4 regions of the Methylobacterium sp. yr668 genome follow, and region 3 is predicted to be linked to each of the others. Evidence: predicted binding sites of a transcription regulator. Region 3 holds the regulator's gene; each other region holds the start of a gene.

Evidence for each region. The regulator PhoB, encoded in region 3, activates phosphate uptake and scavenging genes when phosphate is short. The targets are predictions, from matches to a motif close to TGTCATNNANCTGTCAT.
Region 1: the regulator PhoB is predicted to act here: its motif matches at 1,789-1,805, upstream of BM419_RS08405 (UDP-2,3-diacylglucosamine diphosphatase).
Region 2: the regulator PhoB is predicted to act here: its motif matches at 1,016-1,032, upstream of BM419_RS16160 (Orn/Lys/Arg family decarboxylase).
Region 4: the regulator PhoB is predicted to act here: its motif matches at 892-908, upstream of BM419_RS19230 (inorganic phosphate transporter).

Annotation. Positions count from the first base shown of each region.
Region 1 is NZ_FOZY01000005.1:104,616-107,712, forward strand. Features, by position in the region: gene BM419_RS08400 (glycosyltransferase family 4 protein) at 1-912, opposite strand, end outside; gene BM419_RS08405 (UDP-2,3-diacylglucosamine diphosphatase) at 923-1,738, opposite strand; gene BM419_RS08410 (aminotransferase class V-fold PLP-dependent enzyme) at 2,258-3,097, shown strand, end outside.
Region 2 is NZ_FOZY01000011.1:174,124-177,220, reverse strand. Features, by position in the region: gene BM419_RS16165 (hydroxyacid dehydrogenase) at 1-783, shown strand, start outside; gene BM419_RS16160 (Orn/Lys/Arg family decarboxylase) at 1,081-3,097, shown strand, end outside.
Region 3 is NZ_FOZY01000012.1:118,509-121,605, reverse strand. Features, by position in the region: gene phoU (phosphate signaling complex protein PhoU) at 88-807, shown strand; gene phoB (phosphate regulon transcriptional regulator PhoB) at 930-1,625, shown strand; gene BM419_RS16805 (protein-disulfide reductase DsbD family protein) at 1,804-3,097, opposite strand, start outside.
Region 4 is NZ_FOZY01000015.1:128,616-131,712, forward strand. Features, by position in the region: gene BM419_RS19230 (inorganic phosphate transporter) at 1-843, opposite strand, end outside; gene BM419_RS19235 (ceramide glucosyltransferase) at 1,040-2,188, shown strand; gene BM419_RS19240 (DUF1045 domain-containing protein) at 2,214-2,900, shown strand; gene BM419_RS19245 (LbetaH domain-containing protein) at 2,893-3,097, shown strand, end outside.

The DNA of each region.
Region 1 (3,097 bases), on a different contig from region 3:
CAGCGCGGCGACCCGCAGATCCGGGTCGAGCACGCCGACCCGCGTGCCGCCGACGACGTCGTTGGGACCCGGAACCGGGAAGGCCGCCACCGGGAGCCCGCTGGCCAGGGCCTCCAGGAGCACGATGCCGAACGTGTCGGTGAGGCTCGGGAAGACGAAGACGTCGCAGGCCGCGTAGACCGCCGAGAGGTCCGCGCCGGTGCGGGTGCCGAGGAAGTGCGCCGCCGGCGCGAGCGCCTGCAGCCGCGCGCGGTCCGGCCCGTCGCCGACCACGACCTTCGTGCCGGGCAGATCGAGGGCGAGGAAGGCCGCGACGTTCTTCTCCACCGCCAGCCGCCCGACGTAGAGGAACAGCGGCCCCGGCAGGCCGGCGAGTTCCGCCGGCACGGGCGTCCCGGGCTCGGCCGGCCGGAACCGCTCCGTGTCCACGCCCCGGGTCCAGCGCATCAGCCGGCCGAAGCCCCGCGCCGCGAGCTCGCCCTGGAGCGAGGCGGTGCTGACCATCGTCCCGCGGGCGGCGCCGTGGAACCGGCGCAGGTACGCGTAGGACCACGCCTCCGGCACCGGGGCGCGGGCGGCGAGGTATTCCGGGAAGCGCGTGTGGTAGCTCGTCGTGAAGGGCAGGTCGTGCGCGAGGCAGTGCCGGCGCGCCGCGAGGCCGACCGGCCCCTCCGTGGCGATGTGCACGTGGCTCGGCCGCTCGGCCCGCCAGCGCGCCGCCACCCGCTCGCGCCCGGCATAGGCGAGGCGGATCTCCGGGTAGCCCGGCAGCGGCAGCGAGCGGAAATCCGCCACGGACAGCAGCGTCGTGGCGAAGCCGTGCTCCGGCGCGCGCCGGACCATCTGCTCGAGGGAGCGCACGACGCCGTTCACCTGGGGGTGCCACGCGTCGCTGGCGATCAGGAGCTTCACGGCGGCGCCCTCACGCCACCGCGCGCCGGCCCGGCAGGGGCTGCGGCACGACCTCGGCCTCCCGCGCCCGCAGGAGGCTCGGGTAGTGCAGCACCTCGATGCGGCCGTCGTAGTGCTCCACGAGCCCGGTGCAGGATTCCACCCAGTCGCCGGTGTTGAGGTAGCGCAGGTCGCCGATCGGCCGGTCCGCGGCGTGGTGGATGTGGCCGCAGATCACCCCGTCGGCGCCCTGGCGGCGGGCCTCCTCGGCCAGGATCGTCTCGAAGCGGCCGATGAAGCTCACCGCGTTCTTCACGCGCAGCTTCGCCCAGGCCGACAGCGACCAGTAGGACAGGCCCAGACGCCGCCGCACCTTGTTGATCAGCGTGTTGAGGGAGAGCGCCAGCGTGTAGGCGCCGTCGCCCAGATGGGCGAGCCACGGCGAGTGGCGCACCACCATGTCGAACTGGTCGCCGTGGATGACGAGGTAGCGCTTGCCGTCGGCCGCCTCGTGGATCGCGGTCTCGGCGAGCTCGATGCCGCCGAAGCTCGTGCCCACGTAGTCGCGCAGGAACTCGTCGTGGTTGCCGGGCAGGTAGACGATCCGCGCGCCCTTGCGGACCTTGCGCAGGAGCTTCTGCACCACGTCGTTGTGCTCCTGCGGCCAGTACCAGCCCGAGCGCAGCTGCCAGCCGTCCACGATGTCGCCGACGAGGTAGATCGTGTCGGCGTCGTAGTCCTTCAGGAACGACAGCAGCAGGCCGGCCTGGCAGCCGCGCGTGCCGAGATGCAGGTCGGACAGGAACAGCGTCCGCACGCGGACCGGCATCTCCTCAACCTCGGCCACGGCATCCTCTCCCGGCGGCTGAACGGTGCCGGGATCCAGAGCGCGATCCGATCTCAGTTTGATGACGCGGGTTCCGACGGGGCGGAAAGACTTCGGTGTGCGGTGCCGCGAAGCCTCTCAACCGGAGCGTAGCTTCGTTGCGTCGCACAAAAAATTTTTTTGGCAAGTTCCGGAAGTTTTTCCGGTTTTCCTTTCGAGCTTCACCGCCTCATAATACCAAGAACCGGCCGCTCGGCACGAGCACGGCCGGACCTTGACAGGAAGGCGGCGAGGACGGCCCTGGAGCCGTTGGACGGGACGGCAATTCGGAGGCGACCGGCGCGCGGGGGCGCGCCGCGACGCGAGCGGCGTGAGGCCGCCTGCCGCTCCGCGGAGACCCCCCGATCACGGCAGAGGATGGCGTTCGTGGGGGTGCGGCGCGAGCCGCTCTCGACGGCGCCGGACCGACTCCCTGAGGACGCTTGGACAACCCGGCGCGGGTTCACGCCCGCGCGCAATGGACTTTTCGGAGGAAACATCATGGCCGCAACCCGGCGCCCCGGTCGCAACCACCTCTTCATCCCGGGCCCCACCAACATCCCGGAGCGCGTCCTGCGCGCCATGCACGTGCCGTCGGAGGATCACCGCTCGCCGAGCTTCCCCGAGCTGGTGAAGCCGCTCCTGCAGGACTCCAAGATGGTGTTCGGCTCGACCGCCGGGACGGTCATCCTGTTCCCGTCCTCGGGCACCGGCATCTGGGAATCGGCCCTGTCCAACACCCTCTGCCGCGGCGACACGGTGCTGACCTCGCGCTACGGCCAGTTCAGCCACCTCTGGGTCGACATGGCCCAGCGCCTCGGCCTCGACGTGGTCGTCCAGGAGGAGGAGTGGGGCACCGGCGCCGATCCGCAGAAGATCGAGGAGGCCCTGCGCGCCGACAAGGACCATAAGATCAAGGCCGTCATGGTCGTCCACAACGAGACCGCCACCGGCGTCACCAGCGACATCGGCGCGGTGCGGAAGGCGATCGACGCCGCTGGGCACCCGGCTCTGCTGTTCGTGGACGGCATCTCGTCGATCGGCTCTCTGCCGTTCGAGATGGACGCGTGGAAGGTCGACTGCGCCATCGCGGGCTCGCAGAAGGGCTTCATGCTGCCGGCCGGCCTCGGCCTGATCTGCATCAGCCCGAAGGCGCTCAAGATCGCCGAGAGTGGCACCGGCCGCAACGACCGGCTCGGCCACGCCTACTTCGCCTGGAAGGATCAGCTGGCCGCCAACGCCACCGGCTACTTCCCCTACACCCCCGTCCTGCCGCTGCTCTACGGCCTGCGCGAGGCCCTGGCGGTCGTGAAGGAAGAGGGGCTGGAGAACGTCTACCAC
Region 2 (3,097 bases), on a different contig from region 3:
CGGGTGATCGGGGTGCACGGCACCGGCACCGACCACGTCGCCACGGCCGAGGCGACCGGGGCCGGGATCGTGGTGGTGAACACGCCCGGCGCCAACGCCGTCTCGGTGGCCGAGCAGACGCTGGCGCTGATCTTCGCCCTGGCCAAGGCTCTGCCGGAGGCCGACCGCTCGGTCCGGGCCGGCGACGACAGCTTCAAGTTCACCGCCCGGCTGATCGAGCTCGCCGGCCTGACGCTGGGCCTCGTCGGCTTCGGGGCGATCGGGCAGGCGACCGCCCGGCTCGGCGCCGCCCTGGGCCTGCGGGTGCTGGCCTACGGCCCGAGCCGCCCGGACGCGGACTTCGCCAACGTCGGCGCCCTGCGGGCCGCCTCGGTCGACGCGCTCCTGGCGGAATCCGACATCGTCTCCCTGCACGTGCCGCTGACCCCGGGCACACGCGGCCTGATCGGCCGGGACCAGCTCGCCCGGATGAAGCGGGAGGCCTTCCTGATCAACACCAGCCGCGGCGGCCTGATCGACGAGGCGGCCCTGGTGGAGGCGCTGGCGGCGGGCACGATCGCGGGCGCCGGGCTCGACGTCTTCGCCCAGGAACCGCTGCCGGTCGACCACCCGCTGGCCCGCCAGCCCCGGGCGATCCTGACGCCCCATGTCGGCGGCTCCACCGGGGCGGCCCTGATCCGCACCGCCGAGACCGCCGCGACCCGCGTGGTCGACGTCCTCGCCGGCCGGCGGCCGGGCGGGCTGGTCAACCCGGACGTCTGGGAGCGGCGCCGCGGGGTGTGAGGGTCCCCCTCTCCCGCACGGGAGAGGGTTGGGGTGAGGGACGAGAGGCTTCGGGATCAAGCACCCGATCGACGCGATTCGAGGGGGAGCCTCGTCCGGTGAGGTCTCACCCCTCACCCTGTCCCTCTCCCGCACGGGAGAGGGGACCCGCGGCCGATCCTGACGGCGCGGCGGTCGTGGCCGGCCCGGTTCACGGTGTTTCGTCCGGACCGCGACCGCCCGCCGCGCGCCGTGTCATGCAATCGTCGCAGACGGGCCGGAAAGCCACCCGCTGCATCCGAGGCCAGAGAGGGCTCCATGGACTTCCACCGTCGCTTCACGGTCCTGATGTGCGCCCCGGCCTTCGACCCGGACGATCTCGAGGGCGCGCGCGTCAACCAGATCGTGGCGGCCGTGGAGCAGCGCGGCTTCGAGGTGGTGCGCGCCCGGCGCGTCGAGGACGCGGCCATCGCGGTCCAGACCGACGCCGCGGTCGGCTGCCTCGTGGTCGATTGGGGCAAGCGCGGACTCGACGGCAAGGCCGCCGCCCTCATCGACATGATGCGCCGGCGCGGCCTGGAGATGCCGATCGTCATCATGGTCCGCCGCAAGCGGCTGGAGGACATCCCGGTCGAGCTCCTCGACTTCATCGACGGCTACATCTTCCTCGCCGAGGAGACGCCGGAATTCATCGCCCGCGGCCTCGTCAGCCGGGTCACGCAGTACGCCGAGACCCTCAAGACCCCGTTCTTCGGCGCGCTCGTCGACTACGCCGAGAAGGGCAACCAGCTCTGGACCTGCCCGGGCCACAACGGCGGCATCTTCTACAACCGGTCGCCGATCGGCCGGATCTTCGTGGAGCACCTCGGCGAGGCGATCTTCCGCGACGACCTCGACAACTCGGTCCTCGATCTCGGCGACCTCCTGACCCACGAGGGCCCGGCGCTCAAGGCCCAGAAGGAGGCCGCCAAGATCTTCGGGGCGGAGAAGACCTACTTCGTCCTCAACGGCACCTCGGCCTCCAACAAGATCGTCCTGTCCTCCCTGGTGGCGGAGGACGACCTCGTCCTGTTCGACCGCAACAACCACAAGGCGGCCCACCACGGCGCCCTGTTCCTGGGCGGCGGCATCCCGATCTTCCTGGAGACGGACCGCAACGCCTACGGCCTGATCGGGCCGATCTTCCACGAGGCCCTGGACGAGACCCGGATCCGCGAGAAGATCCGCCGCAACCCGCTGGTGACCGACCCGGAGGCGTGGCGCCGGGAGCGGCCGTTCCGCGTCGCGGTGATCGAGCAGTGCACCTACGACGGCACGATCTACGACGCCCAGGAGATCCTGGAGAAGATCGGCCACCTCTGCGACTACATCCTGTTCGACGAGGCCTGGGCGGGCTTCATGAAGTTCCACCCGCTCTACGCCCGCCGCTTCGCCATGGGGCTGACCGGGCTCGACGAGACCTCGCCCGGCATCGTCGCCACGCAGTCGACCCACAAGCAGCTCGCGAGCTTCAGCCAGGCCTCGCAGATCCACACCCGGGACGGACACATCCGCGGCCAGACCCGGCGGGTCGAGCACAAGCGGCTCAACGAGAGCTTCCTGGTCCACGCCTCCACGTCACCCTTCTACCCCCTGTTCGCCTCCCTCGACGTCGGCGCCCAGATGATGAAGGGGCGCTCGGGCATGATCCTGTGGGACGACACGATCCGGCTCGGGATCGAGTGGCGCAAGAAGGTCCGGGCGATCCGGCGCGAGTTCGAGGAGAACGAGCGGGACCCGGCGCGGCGCTGGTTCTTCGACCCCTTCGTGCCGGACGTCACGATGAACGCCGACGGCGCCGAGGTGCCGTGGGAGAGCGTGCCGACCGACGAGCTCGCCGCGACGCCGCGCCACTGGGAGCTGAAGCCGGGCGCGCGCTGGCACGGCTTCACCCACGTGGCGCCGGGCTACGCGATCACCGACCCGAACAAGCTCACCGTGCTGACCCCCGGCTTCGACCGGCACACGGGGGCCTACGCCCAGCACGGCGTGCCGGCGCCGATCGTGGCCCAGTACCTGCGTGAGAACCGGATCGTCGCCGAGAAGAACGACCTGAACTCGCTGCTCTTCCTGCTGACCCCGGGGGTCGAATCCTCCAAGGCCGGCACGCTGATCTCGGGCCTCGTCGCCTTCAAGCGGCTCCACGACGACAACGTCCCGCTGGAGGAGGCCATGCCGGAATTCGTCAACCGCCGGCCGAACCGCTACCGGGGCGTGCGCCTGCGCGACCTCTGCGGCGAGTTCCACGCGTTCCACCGGGAGGCCGGCACATCGACGCTGCAGCGGCGGCAGTTCG
Region 3 (3,097 bases):
GGGACCGCCGCTCGCGTCTCCGGCGCGCCGGCGGATCCCGCAAGCCTCCCGGAGGGCCGTCCCCGGGACCCCATCGAAGGATCCGCCATGCCCGGCCATATCGTCACCTCCTACGACACCGACCTGGAGAACCTGCGTCGCTCGATCTCGGAGATGGGCGGCGTCGCCGAGAAGATGACCGCGGAGGCGACCGACGCCCTCGTGCGCCGGGACGACACGCTCGCCCAGGCGGTGATCCTCGCCGACAAGCGCCTCGACGCGCTGCAGCGGGACATCGAGGAGCGCGCCGTGCTGCTGATCGCCCGGCGCCAGCCCCTGGCGATCGACCTGCGCGAGACCATCTCGGCGATCCGCGTCTCCGGCGATCTGGAGCGGATCGGCGACCTCGCCAAGAACGTCGCCAAGCGCGTAGTGGCGATCTCCGACCAGGCGCCGGCCCAGAAGATCGTGCTCGGCGTGCGCCACATGAGCGACCTCGCCGAGGGTCAGCTGAAGGACGTGCTCGACGCCTACGGGAGCCGCGACGTCCAGGCGGCCCACGACGTCTGGGAGCGCGACGGCGAGATCGACGCCCTGTACAATTCCCTGTTCCGCGAGCTCCTGACCTACATGATGGAGGATCCGCGCAACATCTCGTTCTGCACGCATCTCCTGTTCTGCGCGAAGAACGTCGAGCGCATCGGCGACCACACCACCAACATCGCCGAGACGATCCACTACCTCGCCACGGGCGAGACGCTGGCGGGTGACCGGCCGAAGAACGACGCGTCGAACTACGCGACCGTGGACGGCGTGCAGGCGCCGTGAGGCGCCGACCCCGGCGCCTTCCTGTGGGCGCGGCCGGGGTCACTCTCCGTGCGGGTTGAGGCGGGGCGGCGCCTCCTGCACCATCCGGGGACCGCCCGCAGAACGAGTCTTCGAACGTGAGCATGCAAGTCCTGATCGTCGAGGACGAGGAGGCCCTGAGCACGCTGCTCCGCTACAACCTGGAGGCCGAGGGCTTCCTGGTGGATTCGGCAGCGCGCGGCGACGACGCCGAGCTGCTCCTGGCGGAGCGGATCCCGGACCTCGTCCTGCTCGACTGGATGCTGCCCGGCCTCTCGGGGATCGAGCTGTGCCGCCGGATCCGGGCGCGCCGGGAGACCGAGCGCCTGCCGGTGATCATGCTCACCGCCCGCGGCGAGGAGGGCGACCGCGTCCGCGGGCTCGGCACGGGCGCCGACGACTACATCGTCAAGCCGTTCTCGGTCCCGGAGCTGCTCGCCCGGATCCGCGCGCTCCTGCGCCGGGCCAAGCCCGCCCACGTCTCGGACCGGCTGGCGGCGGGCGACCTGGAACTCGACCGCACCGGCCACCGCGTCCGCCGCGGCGGCGAGGAGCTGCATCTGGGCCCCACGGAGTTCCGGCTCCTGGAATTCCTGATGCTGGCGCCGGGCCGGGTCTTCTCCCGCGAGCAGCTCCTGGACGGGGTGTGGGGCCACGACGTCTACATCGACGAGCGCACCGTCGACGTCCATGTCGGGCGGCTGCGCAAGGCGCTGAACGGCCCGCGCCAGACCGACCCGATCCGCACGGTCCGGGGCTCGGGCTACGCCTTCGACGAGACCTTCTCGCTGGAGGCCTGAGGCGGCTCGAAGGGCTGTCGGAGCGCCTCACCGCTCCGGCGCACCGTCATCGCGAGCGGAGCGAGCGACCCAGGGCGGCGGGACGCCGGTGCGCGCGGCGCTGCTGGGTTGCTTCGCTCCGCTCGCAAAGACGATGGGACGGGCCCGCGAAGATTCACGCGTCCCGGCCTCCAGGGACTCAGCGCGCCAGCGCCGCGCTCCGGCCCGAGGCGGCCGGCACCGCCTCCAGCGCCGCCAGGACCGTCCCTTCGGTGAGGATCTGCGGCAGCACCTGGGGCTCTCCCGTCCCGGTATAGAGCAGGTAGAGCGGGACGCCGCTGCGCCCGTGCTTCTCCAGGAGGCGGGTGATCTCGGGGTTCTGGTTGGTCCAGTCGCCCTTCATGTAGGTCACGCCGCGCTCGGCCATCGCGGCCCGCACGGCCTTCGTGTTGAGCGAGGTCGCCTCGTTGACCGCGCAGGTGATGCACCACGCGGCGGTCATGTCCACGAAGACGGGGCGGTGCGCGTCGACCAGGGCGTCGAGGCGCGCCTGCGTGAACGGCTCGATCCCGTCGGCGGCGGCCTGCGCGGCCGGCGCGGCGCGGTCCCGGGGCAGGGTGACGGCGAGGGCCCCGACGGCGATCAGCGCCAGCGCCGCGGCGGCCTGCGCGACCCGGCCGGCCCGCGGCGGGGCGGCGCGGCCGTGCTCCCAGGCCCAGGCGGCGAAGCCCACGAGGACGAGGCCGATCAGCGCCGCCAGCAGCCCGCGCGGGTCGACCTGCTGCGCCAGCACCCAGATCAGCCATGCCACGGTGGCGTAGACCGGGAAGGCCAGCACCTGCTTGAGGGTCTCCATCCAGGCGCCCGGCCGTGGCAGCGCCCGCAGGGCCGGCGGCCAGAGGGTCAGGAGCAGGAAGGGCAGGGCGAGGCCGAGGCCGAGGCTCGCGAAGACGGCGAGCGCCACGCCGGCGCTCTGGGTCAGCGCGAAGCCCACCGCCGAGCCCATGAACGGCGCCGTGCAAGGCGTCGCCACCAAGGTCGCGAGCACGCCGGTGAAGAACGAGCCGCTCAGGCCGCCGCGCCGGGTGAGGCCGTCGCCGAGGCCGGCGAGCCGGCCGCCGACATGGACCGCGCCCGAGAGGCTCAGGCCCATCGCGAACAGCAGGTAGGCGAGCCCCGCCACGATGGCGGGCGACTGGAGCTGGAACCCCCAGCCGATCGCGGCCCCGCCGCTCTTCAGGCCGATCAGCGCGGCGGCGAGCGCCAGGAAGCTCGCCAGGACGCCGGCCGTGTAGGCGAGGCCGTGGAGCCGGAGCCGGGCCGGCCCCTCGCCCGCGTGCCGCACGAGGCCGAGCACCTTGATCGACAGGACCGGGAAGACGCAGGGCATCAGGTTGAGAATCAGGCCGCCGAGGAAGGCGAAGGCCGCGGCGGTCGCCAGCGTCAGCGCGTCGAAGTCGGCGGCGGCCGGCGCGGTCGCGGGCGGCGCGGTC
Region 4 (3,097 bases), on a different contig from region 3:
CATGATCAGGCCCATGCCCTTCTGCCCGTCATTGCCGCCGTGGAAGAACGAGACCAGCGTGCAGGTGAGGATCAGCAGGCCGCGGATCCACGGGGGCGGCGGCGCCTCGCCCGCGGGCGCCTCGTAGAGGTCCCTGCGGCGGACCGTGACCTTCAGGGCGAGCAGCAGCAGCGCCGCGAGCACGAAGCCGCAGACCGGCGAGAACAGCAGCGCCTTGAAGACGTTGAGCGCCTGGGTCCAGTCGACGCCCGCGGTGCCGTCGCCGCCGTTCATCAGCTGGTTGGCGAGGCCGACGCCGAGCACCGAGCCGATCAGCGCGTGGGACGACGAGTTCGGCAGCCCGAACGCCCAGGTCCCGAGGTTCCAGATGATGGCCGCCAGCAGCAGCGCGAAGATCATCGCGTAGCCCGCGTGCGAGCCGACGTTGAGGATCAGCTCGACCGGCAGCAGCGTGACGATCGCGTAGGCCACGGCGCCCGAGGACAGCATCACGCCGAGGAAGTTGAAGACGCCCGACCAGATCACCGCGACGAGCGGCGGCATCGAGTGCGTGTAGATCACCGTGGCGACCGCGTTGGCGGTGTCGTGGAAGCCGTTCACGAACTCGAAGGCGAGGGCGATCAGCAGGGCGAGGCCGAGCAGCGCGAAGGCGCCGTAGGCCAGGGGCGCCTCCCCGACCGCGTTCATGTCCGCGATGAGGCTCACCACCGCGTAGCCCAGGCCCGCCACGAGGACGAGCAGGAACGCCACCACCCCGCCGAGATGCATCCCGTGGTCGAGGCGCGGGCCGCCCGCCTGCCGGCCTTTCACCGCCCCCGACGGCATCACGGCGGTATCGGACATGAACCCTCGCGCGGAATCTTTCGTGGTGAGCGGGATTAAAACCGCGCGGTGACGGTTGGGTGACGGCCCGCGACGCCGCGCGTCGGCGAGCGTGTCCGAGAGCGTGTCCGAGAGCGTCGGGCGGCGCTGTCACACGCCTGACGCGGTCCGGCCGCTAGCGGACCGGACCGCTCGCCCGATCGCACGAGGGATCCGCATGATTGACGCCACGGTGCCGGCCCTGTCCCTCGGCGCGCTCCTGGCCGTCGTCCAGATCGGCAGCATCGCCGTCGCGGCCCGGCGCCTCGGCCGGGACCACGGCCCGTCGCGGTTCCCGGACGGCGCGCCCGTCTCCCTGGTCCGCCCCCTGCGCGGGGTCGAGGCCTACAGCGAGGAGATGCTCCTCCGCAGCTTCCGTCTCGACTACCCGTCCTACGAGCTGATCTTCTGCGTGGCCGACCCGGCCGACCCGATCGTCCCGATGGTGGAGCGCCTGATCGAGGCCCACCCGCACGTGCCCGCCCGCCTGATCCGCGGCGACGAGCGCGTCAGCGCCAACCCGAAGCTCAACAACTGCCTGCGCGGCTGGCGCGCCGCCGCCCACGACTGGGTGGTGCTCGCCGATTCCAACGTCGCCATGCCGCCGGACTACCTCCAGCGGCTGCAGGCGGCGTGGCGCGCCGATACCGGCCTCGTCTGCTCCACCCCGGCCGGCGCCCGCCCGGGCAGCTTCATGGCGGAGGTGGAGTGCGCCTTCCTGAACACCCTGCAGGCGCGCTGGCAATACGCCGCCGAGGCCTTCGGGCTGGGCTTCGCGCAGGGCAAGAGCATGCTCTGGCACAAGCCCTTCCTGGAGGCGCAGGGCGGCCTCCAGGCGCTCGCGGCCGAGATCGCCGAGGACGCGGCCGCCACCAAGCTCGTGCGCGCCGCCGGCAAGCGGGTCCACCTCGTGGCGAGCCCGTTCGAGCAGCCGCTCGGCCCGCGCGGCTTCCGGGAGGTCTGGTCGCGGCAGCTGCGCTGGGCGCGCCTGCGCCGCGTGACCTTCCCGCTGTTCTTCGCCCCCGAGATCGGCAGCGGCGTCCTGCTGCCGGCGCTCCTCGTCGCCCTCTGGGCCGGAAGCCTCGCGGGCCTCGCGGGCGCTGCCGGCCTCGCCGCCCTGTGCTATGCCGCCGAGCACCGGCTCGCTCTCCGCGCGGGCTGGCACCGCTCGCCCCGCACGCTGGCCGCCTTCCTGGCGCGCGACGCCCTGATCCCGGCGATCTGGGTCGGCGCCTGGATGCGGAGCGCCATCGTGTGGCGGGGCAATGCCATGGACGTGCGCCCCCGGCGGGCCGCCGACGCGCGCACCTACGCGCCGACGGCCTGACCGCCCGGCGATCGGAGGCCCTGACGTGTCGCGCCGCTACGCCCTCTACTGGCTGCCCGCCCCGGATTCGCGCCTCGAAGCCTTCGGCCGCTCCGTCCTCGGCACCGACAACGTCACCGGGCTGCCGGTCCCGCACCCGGAGGGGCTCGGCGATCTCGCACCCGTCACGGCGGGCGCGCGGGTCTACGGGTTCCACGCCACCCTCAAGGCGCCGCTGCGCCTCGCCCCGGGCACCGGGGAGGCCGACCTCGTGGCCGCCGCCCGCGCCCTCGCGGCCGCGCACCCGCCAGTGTCGGTGGGGCCGCTCCGGGTCGCCGCCCTCGGGCCGTTCCTCGCCCTGGTGCCGGAGACACCCCCGCCGGAACTCGGGCTCCTCGCCGCCGAGTGCGTCGCCGCCCTCGACCCGTTCCGGGCACCGCTCACGGAGGCCGAGCGCGCCAAGCGCCGGCCGGAGCGCCTCGACCCGCGCGGCCGCGCGCTCCTCGACCGCTGGGGCTACCCCTACGTGTTCGAGGCCTTCCGCTTCCACATGACCCTGACCGACGCCCTGCCGGAGGCGGAGCGCGACCTCTGGCACCGGCGCCTGTCCGAGGCCTACGCCGCCGCGGGACCGGAGCCCCTGCGGATCGACGCCGTCAGCCTCCTGACCCAGGACGGGTCGGGGCCGTTCCGGCTCCTGGCGCGCCTGCCCTTCGGAGAGGCCCGTGGTTGACCGCCCCCTCGGCCTCGAACCCGCGCTCGATCCGAGCGCCCGGGTCGTCGACAGCCGCCTCGGCCGCTACACCGAGGTCGGCGCCCGCACCCGCCTCACCGAGACGACCCTCGACGACTATTCCTACATCGGTGAGGACGGCGAGGTGATCTACACCGCGATCGGCAAGTTCTGCTCGATCGCCGCCAGCGTGCGGA